4 regions of the Kitasatospora sp. NPDC001309 genome follow, and region 3 is predicted to be linked to each of the others. Evidence: riboswitches for the same ligand, from Rfam matches in the RefSeq annotation. Region 3 holds a riboswitch; each other region holds the start of a gene.
What was found. Region 3 has a riboswitch for cyclic di-AMP ahead of ACFY2K_RS28530 (transglycosylase family protein). Riboswitches for the same ligand answer to the same signal wherever they lie in the genome.
Positions count from the first base shown of each region.

Region 1 (4,329 bases), on a different contig from region 3:
CCGGCGGTCCCGGAGGGCGCGCGGCGCCTCGGCGACCTTCCAGTCGCCGGCCCGGACGTCGGCGGTCTCGGGGAGGAAGTCCAGCGTGCCGGTGCGGGCGATCTCCGCGCGTCGGCTCTTCCGCCTCGCCAGGAGCTCCTGTCGACGGCCCTCGAAGGCGCGATGGAGGCCCACGACGAAGGCGACCGCCTCCGGGGTGAGCACCTCCTCGGCCCGATGGACGCGCGGTCCGGCGACAGTGACGACCGGAGCGGCGGGGGAGGCGCCGACGGGCCCCTGAGCTGCAGCCATGAGCAGGACACTCCTAAGACGGTTGAGCCTGGCGAAGGGAGCTCCGGTGGGAACTTCCTCGGGAACTTCCTCGATCGTTACCCGCCTGTCGGCGGGTTCGATTCTGTAAGGTGGAGACTAGTTTCCGCGATACAGAATTTCAACGGTTTGTTGAAGAGGTCGCCGGGACTCTACTCCTCCCCGACAGCGAAGGGAACGCCGGTGGTTGCGACCCCCGACACAGCATCGACGACAGGCGCCGACCGCGCGAGCGGCGGCGTGCAGTCCGTCGAGCGCGCCTTCCAACTCCTGGAGGCGCTGGCCGACTCGGGCGGCGTGGCCACTCTCAGTGAGCTCTCCACCAGCTCCGGCCTCCCGATGCCGACCATCCACCGACTGGTTCGTACCCTCGTCCAGCAGGGCTATGTCCGCCAGGACACCGCGCGCCGCTACACCCTCGGCCCCCGGCTGATCCGGCTCGGCGAGACCGCCGGCCGCCTGCTCGGCAGCTGGGCCCGCCCGTACCTGGCCGAACTCATGGAGGCCACCGGCGAGACCGCCAACCTCGCGGTACTGGAGGGCGGTGAGGTGGTGTACGTCGGGCAGGTGCAGTCGCGGCGCTCGATGCGGATGTTCACCGAGGTCGGCCGGCGGGTGCAGCCGCACTGCACCGGCGTCGGCAAGGCGCTGCTCGCCCAGCTCCCCGAGGACGAGGCGCGCGCGGTCCTGGGCCCCAACCCGCTGCCCGCCCACACCGAGTACACCCTCACCGACCCGCAGGAGCTGATGGACCAGCTCGCCGAGGCGCGCGAGCGCGGGTACGTGGTCGACGACCAGGAGCAGGAGATCGGCGTCCGCTGCATCGCCCTCGCCGTCCCGGGCGCGCCGACGCCCACCGCGCTCTCCGTCTCCGGCCCGGAGGCCCGGATCCGGGCACTGGAGGAGCAGGCGGGGGCGTCCGCACTGGTGCCGGTGATGCACCAGATCGCGGCCCGGCTGGGGCAGGTCCTGGCACCCTGACGCTCCGTCAACCGCCTTGACCGGCAAGAGCGATCGGGCCATGACCGGTGCCCCCGCCGTTCGAGTGGCGGTGGGCGAGTTGCGGCGCCCTCGCGGCGGCGGCTCGGACACCCTGGTGCGGACGCGGCCCGCGACGGTGCGGGCCGCCGGAGCACGGGAGCAGGGTGAACGGCGTGGAGCAGCACGGAGTACGGGGCGGCGCGGGGCGCAGGAGGTTCGGCCGGGCCGGATTGCTGGCGGCGGTGACGGCGGGCTGCGCGGTGGCCGCGCTGGCCGCCGGGCCCTCCTGGGCGGTGCGGCACCCGGTGCCGCGCCCGGATCTGGGAACCGTCGCGCCGGGGGCGCCCGAGGCGTCCACTCTGCCCGCCGTGGTCGCCAAGACGTCCCGCTCCCACCTGGAGGTGGTCCGGATCGACCCGGATCCGGCGCCGCCCGGCGGCGCCACCACGATCCACGCCTTCGTCGCCAATCTCGGCCCGGACACCACCGCCTCACCGCTCACGATCACGGTCACCCTGCCGAACGGGGTGACCCCGGAAGGCCCGTACTACCCCGAGGACTGTGCGGTCATCTCGCGCGGCCGGCAGGTGCGCTGCGTGTTCGGTCCCGGGCTGCCGGACGGGCGCACCGTGACCGCCCTCGTCCCGGTCCGGCTCTCCGACAAGCTCCCACTCGGGGTCCTGGAGGGCGGCTCGGTCGAGGTGCGCAGCGCGGACGACCCCGGCGGCAGGGGCCACCGGGAGGAGTTCGACATCAAGGTCGTCGAGACGACCGGCGACTGACGCGACGGATCGCCCCACCGGTCACCGGCCGCCGGCGAGCGGCTGCCGGGCCTCCGATGACCGGTGGGGCGGGCTCGTGGTTACCGGTAGACGCGGACGTATTCGGCGGCCATGGTGATCGGGGTGTTCCCCTGCGGGGCCGGGTGGTACTTGCCGGCGCTCACCGAGAGGTTGAGGATCAGGTACGCCGAGAAGTTGGCCCCGACGCCCTTGCCGTCCGAGAACACCTTGACGCCGTTGACGTACCAGTCCACCGAGTTGGCGCCGTAGTAGGTGCCGATGGTCACCCACTGGTCGGTGCCGATGGCGCTCGCGTCGGTGTAGTAGTCGGGGTTGCCGGGGTTGACGTGGTTGGTCAGCTCCAGCAGGTTCGGGTTGTCGGGGTGGTACTCGAAGGAGTCGATCTCCCCGTTGCCGTTCTTCCAGGTCCACAGGGCGGGCCAGGCGCCGGTGCCGGCGGGCAGCTTGACCCGGGTCTCGGCGTAGTCGCCGGTCTTGACCTGGAAGCCCTCGGCGGAGCCCTCGGTGGTCAGGAAGCCGGTGTTCCAGGACTGCTTGCCGTTCTCCAGCGTCGGCCCGCCCGGGGTGGCGGTGAAGGTGGCGACGCCGTTCGCGACGGTGACGTTGTCCTTGTTCAGCCAGTCGAGCTTGTTGTCGTCCGGGTTGTGGTTCCCGTACTTGTACGAGGTGCTCTTGTCGCCGACCCAGCGCTGGCCCCAGTTGATCGGGCCGTTGAACTCGTCGGACCAGGTCAGCGACTTGCCGGCGATCGGGGAGGACGGCGCCGGGGTCGTCGGGGTGGCCGTGGCGGTGGGGGTCGGCGTCGCGGTCGGGCTCGCGGTGGGGGACGCGGTCGCGGTGGGCTTCGCCGTCGGGCTCGCGGTCGCGGTCGGGGAGGGGGTGGGCTTCGCCGTCGGGGTCGCCGTCGGGGACGGAGCCGGCGTGGGCGAACCCGTGGCCGAGACCACCAGCTGCTGCGAGGGCAGGTTGTGCCAGGCGCCGCCGAGGTCCTGCCAGAAGCCGAACTGGGTGTACGCCCCGGCGGCCAGGGTGCGGGCGGCGCTGGTGTAGGTGAGTCCGCCGGGGCAGATCTGCACGTTGCTCGCGTTGCCCGGGAAGTCCAGGTTGGTGCCGCGCGCGTCACGGACGCCGACGCCGACGGTCTTGGCGGTGAAGCAGGACGAGGAGTGCAGGGCCAGCGAGGCGGTGCCGGCCCTGCCGGCGACCATGGTGGCGGGGGCGAGCCGGTCCTGGGTGACGGTCGGGCCGGTGGCGGCCTGGGCGCCGGAGACGGACGGCAGGCCGAGCAGGCCGGCGCCGGTGATGGCGAGCGCCCCGGTCGTGGCGAGGGCGGCGTTGCGGCCGCGGTGGGACGGACGGGCGTGGCGGGGCGCGCGACGGCGCCGGGCAGGCTGGTGCATGGGGGTCCTCTGCCACGCCTGCGAGGTGAGCTGTCGGATTCGGGCTGCAGTTGCCCGGCCGCCTGTGGAGCGGCTTCACCCCTAGCCACGCCCCGCACGCTGGTGCGTACGGGCCGGGCGCTGACCTTGGTTCCCCCGCTCCCGTCCGCTGTGGTGCTCGGGTACTCGCCGGCGGGTGGACGGGACTCGGCGTCCCGGCGGCGGGGTCCGCGACAGCGGACGACGACTGCAGGCTAGGCAGGCCGTCCGTGGACGGACAACCTCATGGGGCCGGTTGTCGCGCAGCTCACAGTGGTGTCGATCAACGACGCTGCGTGGCGGCCGAGTTGATCAATGGAGCCGACGCCGACCCGCGGCCCCGCCGGGCCCGCCCGGGATGGGGGTCACACACGGTGCGCGGCGCGGCGGTGGCGGACCGTGTGTGACCGCCGTGGCGTGGAGCCGCCCGAGTCCGCCCCATCGGATAAATTGGAGCCCTGGGATTTTCCGCGGTGCACAAGAGCACCGGCCGGAGCCGTACGACCCGTCCCCCGTTCCAGAGAAGAGGTTCCGCCCCACCATGACCGCGTCCCTGCCCGCCTTCGCCGGCCGTACCTACGTCTTCCGGGCCGACAACGGCGCGGCCTTCCGCAACTCCTACTCGGCCGACGGCACCCGGCTGCGCTGGGAGGGCCTCGGTGAGTCGGCGGGCCAGTGGGAGGACGTGCGGCTGCACGTCGCCGAGGTCGCGCCGGAGATCTACTTCATCAGCTGGACGGAGCAGAGCGGGATCACCGTCAGTCACGTGATGGACCTCAACGCGCTGACCGTACGGGCCTTCTGGACCTTCGAGGGCG
Region 1 covers NZ_JBIAXC010000004.1:93,709-98,037, forward strand. Annotated here, with positions in the region: gene aceB (malate synthase A) at 1-291, opposite strand, end outside; gene ACFY2K_RS05765 (IclR family transcriptional regulator) at 493-1,290, shown strand; gene ACFY2K_RS05770 (hypothetical protein) at 1,464-2,072, shown strand; gene ACFY2K_RS05775 (hypothetical protein) at 2,153-3,493, opposite strand; cyclic di-AMP (ydaO/yuaA leader) riboswitch at 3,501-3,608, opposite strand; gene ACFY2K_RS05780 (MoaF N-terminal domain-containing protein) at 4,053-4,329, shown strand, end outside.
Region 1: it holds a riboswitch for cyclic di-AMP, as region 3 does, so the genes downstream of both, ACFY2K_RS05775 (hypothetical protein) here and ACFY2K_RS28530 (transglycosylase family protein) in region 3, are expected to answer to the same signal.

Region 2 (4,329 bases), on a different contig from region 3:
CTGGCGGTCATCCTGCGCGGTTACGCGTCGATGACCGGCGAGCTGGCCGGCGACCAGTGGAACGAGGGCGACGTCTCCTGCTCCGTGGTGCGCCGGGTCGCGCTGCCGGACGCCTTCTTCGCCTTCGACGGCCTGCTGGAGACCTTCCTCACCGTCCTGGACGAGTTCGGCGCCTTCCCGGCCGTGATCGAGGCCGAGCTGGACCGCTACCTGCCGTTCCTGGCCACCACCAAGGTGCTGATGGGCGCGGTGCGTGCGGGCGTCGGCCGGGAGACCGGCCACGAGGTCATCAAGGAGCACGCCGTCGCCTCGGCGCTGGCGATGCGCGCCGGCGCCCGGGAGAACGAGCTGCTGGACCGCCTCGCCGCCGACGAGCGGATCCCGCTGGACCGGGCCGGGCTGGACGCGCTGCTCGCCGACCGGCTGTCCTTCACCGGTGCGGCCGGGGCGCAGGTCGCCGAGGTCGTCCGACAGGTGGAGGCCGTCGCGGCGGCCTACCCGGAGGCGGCCAAGTACGCCCCCGGCGACATCCTCTGACGAGGAGTCAGTTCTCTGACGAGGGCCCTGCCGCCGTTCCGGTGGCGGGGCCCTCGCGCGTCCGGGGGCGGCCCGGGTCGAGCGGCGGGGTGGTGGTGGCGCAGGGCCAGTCGCAGTTCGGCTCGGCCACCGGGTGCTCCTCCTCCGGCGCCAGCACATTGCCCCGGACGGTGGCGAAGGCGATCAGCCCGCCGGCGGCCAGCAGCCCCGCGCAGATCAGCATCGCGGTGTGGAAGGCGGAGTCCACCGCGGAGGGCACCCGGTAGGCGTCGCCGCTCAGTCCGGCCAGGGCCGGCAGGGCGGCGACCGCGAGCAGGCCGGCCGCGCGGGCGGCGGCGTTGTTGACGCCGCTGGCGATGCCCGCGTGCCGCACCTCGACGGCGGCCAGCACGGTGGCGGTCAGCGGGGCGACCAGCAGCGTCATCCCGGAGCCCATCACCGCGACCGCGGGCAGCACGTCCGCCCAGTAGGAGGAGCCGGGGCCGGTGCGCAGCATCAGCAGCACCCCGGCGGCGCACAGCAGCGGGCCGACGGTGAGCGGGACGCGCGGGCCGATCCGCTTGCCGAGCCGTCCGGCGCGCGCGGACAGGGTCAGCATCAGCACCGTGATCGGCACCAGGGCGAAGCCGGAGACCAGCGGGGAGAAGCCCGAGACGATCTGCAGCTGCACCACCAGCAGGAAGAAGACCCCGCTGAACGCCGCGTAGACGCAGAGGGTGACCAGGTTCACGGCGGTGAAGAGCCGGGAGGAGAACAGGCCGAGCGGCAGCATCGGGTCGGGCGTGCGCCGCTCGACGGCCACGAAGGCGGCGGCCAGCAGCAGGCCGATCGCACCGGTGACCCAGACGGCGGGGGACAGTCCCTCCCCGGCGGCGGTGAGCGCGTAGGTGACGGCGCCGAGCGCGAGGGCGGCGAGCAGGGCGCCGGGCACGTCGAAGCGGCCGGCGGCGGACTCGTCCCGGCTCTCCGGGACGTAACGGGAGGTCACCGCGATCACGGCGGCGGCCAGCGGCAGGTTCAGCAGGAAGATCCAGCGCCAGCCCGGGCCGTCCACCAGCCAGCCGCCGAGGAAGGGGCCGACGGCCGCCGACACCCCGCCCAGGCCGGACCAGAGGCCGACCGCCGCCGAGCGGTCGTCCGGGTAGAAGACCGCCTGGAGCATGGCGAGCGAGCCCGGGGTGAGCAGCGCGCCGCCGATGCCCTGGACGGCGCGGGCGGCGATCAGCACGTGGATGGTCGGGGCCGCGGCGCAGGCCGCGGAGGCGACGGCGAACCAGACCACGCCGATCAGGAAGACCCGGCGCCGTCCGTAGCGGTCGCCGAGGGCGCCGCCGAGCAGGATCAGGCCGGCCAGGGTGAGCAGATAGGCGTTCAGGGTCCATTGCAGGGAGGCGAGGGAGGCGCCGAGGTCGGCGCCGATCCGGGGCAGGGCGACGTTGACGACGGTGCCGTCGAGCATCGCCATGCTGGAGCCGAGCACTGTCGCGAGGAGTACCCAGCGGCCCTGCGCGGTGCCCAGGCGCAGAGTGCCGGCTTGAGAGGTGGCCACGGGCCGAATCCTGCGCCCGCCGGGGCGTACGTGACAAGGGTCACCGGGTGGTGTGTCGGTCGGTGGCGGTGCGTGAACGGACGGTCGCACGGGGGTGGTCCCGGCGGCGCAGGGTGGTGGATCAGTGGCGCCGGGTGAATGGATCGTGCACGGAGCGTGCAAGGGATCATTCGGAGGGTGACGGGGCCGCGGGGGTTGTTGCCGATTCAAGAGATCGACATTGCTTCACCCGAACGGATGAGTTTTAGTTCAGCGACCGCCCGGCCAGTCCGGACGGATCCACCGGGTGGAACGCCGAGTCCTGCCGCTGCCCGGTGGCTCGCACCGAACTCTGTACGGCAGGAGCGGGGGACCCACAGGTAAGTCGCCGGACCGGAGTTCGCGCCTTTTCGGGCGCGGACCACCAGGGCCGGCTTGGGGTGAAGCCGCACATGCGGCCGGGCAACTCCAGCCCGAACCCGACAGCTCACCTCGCAGGCGTCGGAGAGGAAAATTCCATGCCTGCACAGGCTCGTCGTATCGCCCTGCCCCGTGCCGCCCGCATCGGCATCGCCACCGCCGTCACCGGGGCCTCGTTCGTCCTGCCGCTCGTGACCGCGATGAGCGCCCAGGCGCACACCGCCCCGGCGGCCACCACCGCCCCGGCCGCTTCCGGGGCCGCCGCTCCGGCTGCCGCCCCGGCCGCCCAGCAGAGCTACCGCGTCGTCAGCGGTGACACCCTGTCGAAGATCGCCGACGCCAAGAACGTCGAGGGCGGCTGGCACGCGCTGTACGAGCAGAACCGCTCGGTGGTCGGCGCCGACCCGAACCTGATCTTCCCCGGTCAGCAGCTGGCCCTCGCCGGTCACGCCGCCGCTCCGGCGAAGCCTGCCGCCCCGGCCAAGCCGGCCGCTCCGGCGAAGTCCGCCGCGCCGGTCACCCAGGACACCTCCGCTGCCGCGGACTCCCAGGTGCAGGTCCGGACCGAGGCCGCCAAGCCCGGCGCCCAGGTGCAGACCCAGGTTCAGACCGCCGCCCCGGCCCAGGCCGTGACCGCGGCCCCGGTCGCCGCCACCTCCGGCTACGTCGCCCCGCTCGCCAACCCCGTGCTGGGCGAGGCCTACGGCGTGGCCGGCTCGATGTGGGCCTCCGGCCACCACACCGGCCAGGACTTCGTCGCCTCCACCGGCACCCCGCTGCGCGCCGTCGCCAACGGTGTCGTGGTGAAGGCCGGCAGCGACGGCGCCTACGGCAACGAGGTCGAGATCAAGCTCGCCGACGGCAAGTACGCCCAGTACGCGCACCTGTCCTCGATCGGCGTGAGCGTCGGTCAGACCGTCACCGCCGGCCAGCAGCTCGGCCTCTCCGGTGCGACCGGCAACGTGACCGGCCCGCACCTGCACTTCGAGATCCGTACCGGTTCCGAGTACGGCTCGGACATCGACCCGGTCGCCTACCTGCGGGCGCACGGCGTCGCGCTCTGACCCTCCGGGGCCTTCCGCAGGAACGTGTGAACCACCGCTGGTGCGGGGCGAATCGACGCCCGGGATGGTCATGTCGGGTGACCGCTCGACCGGGTGATCGCCGCACCGGTGGACCTGGGCGCGGGACACGCCCAAGGCCGGCCCGGCCGTACGGGACAACCTCTCGTACGGCCGGGCCGGCCGCTGCCGTTCTCCGCTCGGTCGTCGTGGTCCACGGGTACGTCTCGTATTCGCGCTGACTGCGCCGACTGCGGCGGCGGTCAGGGGCGGCGGGCCGGGAGGCCGTGTTCGGCGGCGGCCATCAGGTCGTGCATCCGGTGGCCGAAGTCCTCGGTGTCGCAGGCGGGTTCGGGGAAGACCAGGCGGACGTCGCGGTGGCCGTGCGAGTGGTCCAGGCGCAGTACCAGGCCGTGGCGGTCCAGGGCGAGCGGGCGGACGGCCGGGCCGTGGGTGAGCAGCGCCGGGTCGAGCAGCCGGGTGAGCAGGTCGAGGGCGTCGGCGTGGTCGTCGGCCAGGTGGGTGAGCAGGGCGGCCTCGTGACGGGCCAGCGGGTCGGGGGCGGCGAGGGAGAGGTCGGCGGCGGTGAGCGCGCCGGTGCCGTACGGGGTGGCGAGGACGGCGTGGGCGACGTCGACCCGCAGGTGGACGCTGAGGCCGTCGTCGGCGAGGTGGGCCAGGTGCAGCCGGCCGGCCAGGGTGAGTCGGCCGCGGATGCGGTCGCGGACGGCCACGGGGGAGACGTCGGTGACGTCGAGCACGACGGCCAGGCCGTCGGTGGCG
Region 2 covers NZ_JBIAXC010000017.1:35,395-39,723, forward strand. Annotated here, with positions in the region: gene purB (adenylosuccinate lyase) at 1-537, shown strand, start outside; gene ACFY2K_RS18825 (MFS transporter) at 545-2,086, opposite strand; cyclic di-AMP (ydaO/yuaA leader) riboswitch at 2,399-2,581, shown strand; gene ACFY2K_RS18830 (peptidoglycan DD-metalloendopeptidase family protein) at 2,584-3,549, shown strand; gene ACFY2K_RS18835 (DUF2470 domain-containing protein) at 3,810-4,329, opposite strand, start outside.
Region 2: it holds a riboswitch for cyclic di-AMP, as region 3 does, so the genes downstream of both, ACFY2K_RS18830 (peptidoglycan DD-metalloendopeptidase family protein) here and ACFY2K_RS28530 (transglycosylase family protein) in region 3, are expected to answer to the same signal.

Region 3 (4,329 bases):
CCAGCGCGCCTTGTCCCGGCGCAGCTGGTCGACCTGCTGGCGCGCGTGGTCGGCCTTCGCCCGCTGGGCGGAGATCTCGGCGCGCTGGGAGATGAACTGCCGCGTGGGGTAGGCCAGGATCGCCACCAGCGAGCAGAGCACCAGGACGAGGACGGTCGCCCGGCTCGTGAACCGAGGCCGGGCCGCCAAGCCCGGGATCCTCCAGCCAGCCATCTCCCGTATCCCCTCCTGGTCGCGACGGTGCCCCGCCGTCCACCCTACGGGGTGAGCGGCGGGGCACCGGTCAGGCGTGCGCTACCGGGGGCCGCGGGCCCCCGGGATCAGGGCCGGACGCCGCCCGGCCCGGGCGCGCTCAGCCCTCGTGCTTGAACCGCGGGAAGGCGCCGCGGCCGGCGTACTCGGCGGCGTCGTCGAGGATCTCCTCGATGCGCAGCAGCTGGTTGTACTTGGCGACGCGCTCGGAGCGGGCCGGGGCACCGGTCTTGATCTGGCCGCAGTTGGTGGCGACGGCCAGGTCGGCGATGGTGACGTCCTCGGTCTCGCCGGAGCGGTGCGACATCATGCAGCGGTAGCCGTTGCGCTGGGCCAGCTCGACGGCGTCCAGGGTCTCGGTCAGCGAGCCGATCTGGTTCACCTTCACCAGCAGCGCGTTGGCGGTGCCGGTCTCGATGCCCTTGGCCAGGCGGGCCGGGTTGGTGACGAACAGGTCGTCGCCGACCAGCTGGACCTTGTCGCCCAGCTTGACGGTCATGGCCTTCCAGCCGTCCCAGTCCGACTCGTCCAGCGGGTCCTCGATGGAGACCAGCGGGTAGGAGGCGACCAGCTCGGCGTAGTACTCGATGAGCTCGGCGGCCGACAGGGCCTTGCCCTCGAACTGGTAGGCGCCGTCCTGGAAGAACTCGGAGGCGGCGACGTCCAGGGCCAGCGCGATGTCGCGGCCGGGCACGTAGCCGGCCTTCTGGATGGCCTCGGTGATGAGGTCCAGGGCCTCGCGGTTGCTGTCCAGGTTCGGCGCGAAGCCGCCCTCGTCGCCGAGGCCGGTGGACAGGCCGCGCTCCTTCAGCACGCCCTTGAGGGTGTGGTAGACCTCGACGCCCCAGCGGACGGCCTCGGAGAAGGACTCCGCGCCGATCGGAGCGATCATGAACTCCTGGATGTCGACGTTGGAGTCCGCGTGCGAGCCGCCGTTGAGGATGTTCATCATCGGGACCGGCAGGACGTGGGCGTTCGGGCCGCCCAGGTAGCGGAACAGCGGCAGGTCGCTGGCCTCGGAGGCGGCGTGCGCGACGGCCAGCGAGACGCCCAGGATGGCGTTGGCGCCGAGCGAGGACTTGTCCGGGGTGGCGTCCAGGTCGAGCATGGCCTGGTCGATCAGGCGCTGCTCGGTGGCGTCGTAGCCGACCAGCTCCGGGCCGATCTGCTCGATGACGGCCAGGACGGCCTTCTCCACGCCCTTGCCGAAGTAACGGTTCTTGTCGCCGTCGCGCAGTTCGAGCGCCTCGAAGGCGCCGGTCGAGGCACCCGACGGAACAGCGGCACGACCCGTGCTGCCGTCGTCGAGGCCGACCTCGACCTCGACCGTGGGGTTGCCGCGGGAGTCGAGGATTTCACGGGCTACGACGACATCGATGGACGGCACGAAGCATCTCCTTGCGGAAGCAGGGTCCGGCTGCGGGTGGTGCTGTCGGCCGGACGATTGCGGAGTCGTTACGACCAGAGCCTAACCGCCCGGGCTCCCGGGGCCACCTCGGCCCGGGCTGCGTCTCACCGTGTGGCCCGGCTACCCACCGGTAGTTCACCTGCTCGTCCCGGTGCGTCCCACCGGGGCGTCCATCGGGGCGGGCGAACGCGGACGTAGGGGGCCGCCGGGCGCGGCCCCCTACGTGTCCAGCGTGTCGTTCGCCGTGGAACGGTCCGGCTCAGCCCAGGTGCAGGACCTGGCCGGGCACGATCATGTCCGGGTTGCCGCCGACCGTGGTGCGGTTGCCGTCGTAGAGCGCCTGCCAGCCGCCGGACACGCCCTGGGCGGTGGCGATGCCCGACAGGGTGTCACCGTCCCGGACGGTGTAGTCGTGGCCGGTCGTGGCGGCCGGGGCCTGCGCGGCCCGCGGGGCGGCGTGCTTGGGGGCGTACTGCTGCGCCGACGGGGCGGCGGGCTGCTCGGCCTGCTTCGGCGCGGCGTGCTTCGGCGCGTACTGCTGGACCGGCTTCGGCTGGGCGGGCTTGGCGGCGGCCTTGGGGGCCTGCTGCTTGGGTGCCTGCTTCTGGGCCTGCTGCTTCTGCGGCTTGGCGTCCGAGGAGGTGTCCACCTGGGCCGGGGCGCCGCCCTTGCTCAGGCCCGCCTTCTGGGAGCAGACCGGCCAGGCGCCGGGGCCCTGCGAGGCGAGGACCTTCTCGGCGACGGCGATCTGCTGCCCCTTGCTGGCCTGGTTGGCCTGCGCCGCGTACGCGGTGCCGCCGTACGCCTTCCAGGTGCTGGGGGTGAACTGGAGGCCGCCGGAGAAGCCGTTGCCGGTGTTGATGCTCCAGTTGCCGCCGCTCTCGCACTGGGCGACGGAGTCCCAGACGGAGGCCGGGGCGGCGGAGGCGCCGGTGGCGGAGAGGAGCGGCAGTGCGAGTCCGACGCCGGCCACACCGGCGACGGCGATGGCCTTCTCGGCCTGGGTGCGACGGCGATGACGGCCGGTTCCAACGAACAGCATGAAGGTCCCTCTCCGCACGCCTGCGAGGTGAGCTGTCGGGTTCGGACCGGGAGGTGGCCCGGCCGCCGTCTGCGGAATCGATTCCGCGCGGGCGGCTTCACCCCGAGCCGTGGAGGAACGGCAACAAACCTGGTTCCCCCGCCCCTGCCCAGGGTTCTGGTCGGTTTCCCGTGACGCGGCGGGCAGGATTCGGCGTCCGCGCACGAGGTCCGCAGCTGCGAACTCCACGGAGACTAGACAGATCCTCAGACGAATCACAAGCTCATATCACCGACATCACACAAGAATTACGGCCCGTGTTCGATCGCCTACCAACGGCGGGGCTTTGTCCGGTTTGATGAGCGTTCATACCACCGCCGGTGGCCGGTTCCGGATGCTTCGTCAGCGTGTCGTGGCCTCAGGACGACTGTGCGGCGACCGGGGCTCCGGACTGAATTCGACCGGAAGTTCGCGCAATCCACGCATGATCAGGCCACCCCGCCAGCGCAGATTCTCCGGGCTTTCGGCCAGCCGCAGATCCGGCAGCCGGGAAAGCAGCGTGGCCAGCGCGGACCGCCCCTCCAGCCGGGCCAGCGGGGCTCCGATGCAGTAGTGGATGCCGTGCCCGAACCCCAGGTGCGGGTTGTCGCTCCGGGCCAGGTCGAGGGTGTTCTCGTCGGAGAACCTGGCCGGATCGCGGTCCGCCGCCGCCAGCACCACCAGCACCGGGTCCCCGACCGGGATCTCCACCCCGCCGATGGTCAGCGGAGCGGTCGCGAACCGCCAGGTCGCCAACTCCACCGGCCCGTCGTAGCGCAGGAGTTCCTCGATCCCGGTCTCCAGCAGCGCGGTCTCGCCGCGGGCCACCGACTCCTGCAGCAGGGCCCGCTGCCCGGGATTGCGCAGCAGCGCGTACGTCCCGTTGCCGATCAGGTTCACCGTCGTCTCGAACCCGGCGAAGAGGAGGATGAAGGCCATCGCGGCGGCCTCGTTCTCGGTCAGGTGCTCGCCGTGGTCGCTCGCCCGGATCAGGCCGGAGATCAGGTCGTCCCCGAGGTCCGCCCGCTTGCGGTGGATCAGCTCCAGCAGGTACGCCCGCATCCGCTTCACCGCCCGCCCCACGCCGCCGCGTTGGCCGCCCCCGTGCCGGATCATCATTCCGGCCCAGTCCCGGAAGTCGTCCTGGTCCTCGGAGGGAACGCCGAGCATGTCGCAGATCGCGTAGATGGGGAGCGGGAACGCGAACTCGTGGATCAGGTCCGCCGAACCGCGCTGCGCGAAGCCGTCGATCAGCCGGTCGGTGAGCTGCTGCACCCGCGGCTCGAACTCCGCCACCCGGCGCGGCGTGAACGCCTTCGACACCAGGCGGCGCAGCCGGGTGTGGTCCGGCGGGTCGATGTTCAGCAGGTGGGTCATCAGGTCCGCCTGCCGCTCCCCCGGGATGCCCACCCGGCCGGTGCGGTGCGCCTGCCCGCTGTGGTGCGCCGGGTTCTTCGAGAGCCGGCCGTCCGCGAGCGCCTGCCGGGCGTCCGCGTAGCGCGTCACCAGCCAGGCCTCCACCCCGCTCGGCAGCGTGGTGCGGTGCACCGGGGCGTGCTCGCGCAGCCAGGCGTAGGCGGGGTACGGGTCGGCGGCGAACTCCCAGGTG
Region 3 covers NZ_JBIAXC010000032.1:97,643-101,971, reverse strand. Annotated here, with positions in the region: gene ACFY2K_RS28540 (septum formation initiator family protein) at 1-189, opposite strand, end outside; gene eno (phosphopyruvate hydratase) at 353-1,639, opposite strand; gene ACFY2K_RS28530 (transglycosylase family protein) at 1,920-2,702, opposite strand; cyclic di-AMP (ydaO/yuaA leader) riboswitch at 2,704-2,874, opposite strand; gene ACFY2K_RS28525 (cytochrome P450) at 3,084-4,329, opposite strand, start outside.

Region 4 (4,329 bases), on a different contig from region 3:
CCACCAGTCAGCCCGGCCACACTAACCCCTCCCCTCCCACCCCCCTCAGCGCAGTTCCCACTCCCACCCGCCCCCGCCTGCCGCCCCGCAACCCTCCTCCCCCGAGGTGCCCACTGCTGGGCTCCACCCGTCTCCACCAAGCCCGTTCCGGCCCCACGCGCACCAGAAGTCGGCCCACCCGACTTCCGGTGCGCACCTGGGCGCCGGCCGCCGACACTGCTGCGGTTCCTTACGGCGATGCCCTCGCCCCAGCGGCTCGACAACCAGGCAACCCGCTGTCGCCAGAAGTCGGCCCGCCCGACTTCTGGCGCGCCGCTTCTTGCCGCCGCCTCTCGGCTGCCCGTCACCCGGCAAAGCCCGCAGCTCCGTGCTCCCTCCGCCGCTTCCTGCGCACAGCCCCCGCCTGTGGGAGAGACCGGCCTCCTCGCCGAGGCGCCCGCCTGATCCTGCCGATCGGCAGAGCCGCGCCCTTCGGCTGCCCCGGTCGTCCCCGCCGGGCTCCTTCTCGACCGGCCTCGCACGAGAAGTCGATAGGGCCGACTTCTGGTGCGCCCACCAATGCCGCAGCGCTTCTCCGCCCCCGAGGCCCGCGGCCGGTCGCCCTGTAGGCCCCTTGCCTACGTGGTGCTGCGCAGGAAGTCGGCCAGTCTCCCCCGGCCGCGCCGGCCCAGCGGGCAACCTCGCCTCGCCAGGAGTCGGCCAGGTCGACTTCCTGTGCGCTTCCCCGGCCTAGCTGGCAGCCTCGCGCCACTGGAAGTCGGCCGGCTCGACTTCCAATGCGTGGCCCAGGCTCTGCCCTGGGGGCTTCTGCGATGGGGTTCCGTGGGAGCGGCGAGCGCGGGAAGTTGGTGGGCCCGACTTCTGGTGCGCCCGCCGACGCCGCCGCGTTCCTCTGTGGCCCGAGGTGCGTGTGCCGGTCGCCCTGTAGGCCCCCTGCCTACGTGGTGTTGCGCAGGAAGTCGGCCAGGTCGACTTCCTGCGCACTACTCCGGCCCCGCGGGTGGTCGATGGGCTGGCGGCCGTTGCCCGCTCAGGTCGACCGATCAGCAGCCCGCGCCACTGGAAGTCGGCCGGGCCGACTTCCTGCGCGCGGTCCGGGCTCCGCTCCGGTGGGCTTCTGCGGTGCGGTTTCGCGGGGTTGCGGTCGCGAGAAGTCGGCCGACCGGCAGCCCCGCCGCACCAGAAGTCGGCCGGGCCGACTTCCTGCGCCGCTCAGGTGCTGTGCGGGTGGGGGTGGGCCCGGGGTGGTCAGGCGGGGGTGGCGGTGCCGGGCCAGGTGTGGAGGGCGGTGGTGAGGGTGGTGATGAGGCGGTCGTGGGTGGTGGTGAGGTCCTCGGCGAGTTGGAAGGCGCCGGCGATGGAGAGGGAGGCGAAGCCGTGGGCGAGGGAGCGGACGGTGCGGGCGGCGTGGATGGCTTCGGGGCCGTCGAGGCCGTAGCCGCGGAGGACGGCGATGATGACGCCGACGAGCCGGGTGGCGGCGCGGGTGAGGTCGTCGTCGGGCTGGGGTGCCTGGGGGAGGGCGGCGTAGCGGTGGGGGTGCGCGGTGGCGTAGGCCTGGTAGGCGCGTAGGACGGCGGTGACGGCGTCGTCCCCGCTGCGGCCGACGGCGGCGTCCGCGAGCCGGTCGGCGAGCTCCTCGGTGACCCGGACGGCGATGAGGCGCCGTAGTTCGCCGAGTCCGCCGCTGACGTGCTTGTACAGCGAGGGGGTGGCGACGCCGGCCCGGGTGGCGACGGAGGCGAGGGTGAGGGCTTCACCGCCCTGGTCGTCGATGAGGGCGAGGGCGTGGTCGACGACCTGATCGGGGGTCAGTCCTACGCGGGGCATGGCTTCGTTTCTCCGTACGGGCGGGGGTTCAGGCGAGTTCGGCGAGGAAGGGCAGCAGGGCGTCGGCGACGGCCTGCGGGTTGTCGGCCATCGGGTAGTGCCCGGACCCTTCGATCATCACCTTGCGGGCGCCGAGCTTCTCGGCCTGGAGGTCGGCGACGGCCTCGGGCTTCGGGAAGTCGGGGTCCTTGCTGCCCATGAGGACGAGGGCCGGGCAGCGGACGGCCGCGCACCAGCCGACGGGTGCGGAGTCGCCGGTGACGTGGCCGCGGGTGGCGGTCCGCCGGCCGGGGGTGCGCAGGGCGGCGACGAGTCCGTCGACGTAGCCGTCGAGGTCGGCGGGGCGGGGGCCGGGGTAGGCCATCTTGCGCAGGTAGAAGCCCCAGACGCCGGGCCACCGGACCATGGCGGCGCCCATGACGACCATGACGCCCTGCATGAGGGCGTTGGCGCGGTGTTCGACGAAGGCGTCGATCAGGGCGATCCCGGCGACCCGCTGGGGTGCGTCGCCGGCGACCTTGACGACCGTCGCCCCGGTGTAGGACTGCCCGACCAGGACGGCCCGTTCGATGCCGAGGTGGTCGAGCAGGGCGAGGACGTCGGTGGCGACGGCGGCGGGGCCGTAGTCGTCCCAGACGATCGAGGAGTCGCCGAAGCCGCGCAGGTCCATGGTGACGACCCGGTGGCCGGCGGCGGTGAGCAGCGGGTGCAGGTGCCGGTAGGCGCGGCGGGAGTCGAGCATTCCGGGGAGGAGGACGACGGGGGTGCCGTCGCCCTGCCGGGTGTCGTCGTAGGCGAGGCGGCCGCCGGGGACGTCGAGGTACTGGGTGCTCGGGGTGCTGGTGCCGTTCATGGTGGCCTCCGCCGACTCGCTCGTTTCTGCCTGTAGCCATAAAGCTAAGGCTAATAGCCTTAGCCGTCAAGCGTCCGGCCGGTACCGGGGGCGCCCTTCCGTTCACGCCCCCTCGATCCGGAAGGGGTCGTGCTCGCTGAGCAGCTTCTCCAGCCGGGCCTGGTCGACCCGGGCGACGGTGTCCGAGGACTCCTGCCGGTCCCGGACCACCTTGGCCAGCGTGAACGAGGAGGTGACGGTGTAGAGGAGGCCGATCCCGAGGAAGGCCCGGGTCCAGCCGCCGACCGGCAGGTAGGCGATCCCGGCGGCGAGGGCGGTGCCGGAGAGGGCGAAGGAGAGGACGGCCTGGACGAAGTACGCGGCCGTGGTCCGTGACTGCATCGGTGTGCTCATGGCGCCAGGATGCGGCGGGGCGGCCGGGTCGCACATGAGTAGGAGTACTCAGATGGGCCGGGTGGCTGAGGGGTCGTTCGTTGACGTCCGATCACCTGTTCCCAGCGACCCCGAGCGGATGGCTTGGAATCGGAGCGTCCTAGGATTAACGTCTGATAACGCAGCGCGGTCGTCAATGCCGTACCCAGACGGCACCGTGCGCCGTCGCCTAATCCCACCGACCGGCCTCCGGGCAGGTCAGGGAGCCGGGGAACCACGTTCCTTGGGGTGAATCGGCGGGGCTCCGGCCCGGCCGTAGGAGACCTTCCTGCTCCGAACCCGTCAGCTAACCCGGTAGGCGCGAAGGAAGGAAAGGAGCGCGCCTCCGTGGCGTCGACGCACACCCCGGCACACCCGGCCGGCCCCGCAGCCGGTACCCGGCTCCTCGACCACCCCGGCCCGCACGGTGCCGAGCCCCGCGACGGCGGGTCCGCCGGACCGGCCGAGCCGTACGCCCCGGAAGCCGAGGCCAACCGCCACCGGATGCCGCGTCAGACCCGCGGCGCCTCCCCGCTGCTCGGCGTCACCGCCGTCGCCGCCACCCTGGGCGCCACCGGCTTCGCCTCCGCGACCCCGGCCGCCGCGCCCGCCGTCGAGGCCCCGGACGAGACGGTCGCCCTGGCCGCCGACCCCGGCCTCGCGCTCGCCGCCCGGATCCAGCAGCAGGCCGACAGCCAGCGCACCGCCGCCGAGGAGGGCGCCCGGGTCCAGGCCGCCCAGGAGGCCGAGGCCAAGGCCGCCGCCAAGGAGGCGGAGGCCAAGCGCGCCGCCGAGGAGGCCGAGCGGGCCAAGGCCGCCGCCCTCACCCTGCCGGTCAAGGACTACGACCTCTCCGCCCACTACGGCCAGAGCGCCCGCTACTGGGCCCACCTGCACACCGGCCTGGACTTCGCGGCCGACACCGGCACCGCGGTCTACGCCGTCGGCCAGGGCACCGTCACCTCGGCCGGCTGGTCCGGCTCGTACGGCTACCGGATCGTCGAGACCCTGCCCGACGGCACCGAGATCTGGTACTGCCACCTCTCCTCGATCATCAAGGGCTCCGGCAAGGTCACCGCCGGCCAGCAGATCGGCAAGGTCGGCGCGACCGGCAACGTCACCGGCCCGCACCTGCACCTGGAGGTCCGCCCCGGCGGCGGCGCCCCGGTCGACCCGGAGACCTGGCTCCAGCAGCGCGGCCTCACCCCGTAGGACCGACGGACGTGGCAGGGCCC
Region 4 covers NZ_JBIAXC010000044.1:26,111-30,439, reverse strand. Annotated here, with positions in the region: gene ACFY2K_RS33480 (TetR/AcrR family transcriptional regulator) at 1,249-1,830, opposite strand; gene ACFY2K_RS33475 (alpha/beta fold hydrolase) at 1,859-2,683, opposite strand; gene ACFY2K_RS33470 (YiaA/YiaB family inner membrane protein) at 2,786-3,076, opposite strand; cyclic di-AMP (ydaO/yuaA leader) riboswitch at 3,272-3,430, shown strand; gene ACFY2K_RS33465 (M23 family metallopeptidase) at 3,443-4,306, shown strand.
Region 4: it holds a riboswitch for cyclic di-AMP, as region 3 does, so the genes downstream of both, ACFY2K_RS33465 (M23 family metallopeptidase) here and ACFY2K_RS28530 (transglycosylase family protein) in region 3, are expected to answer to the same signal.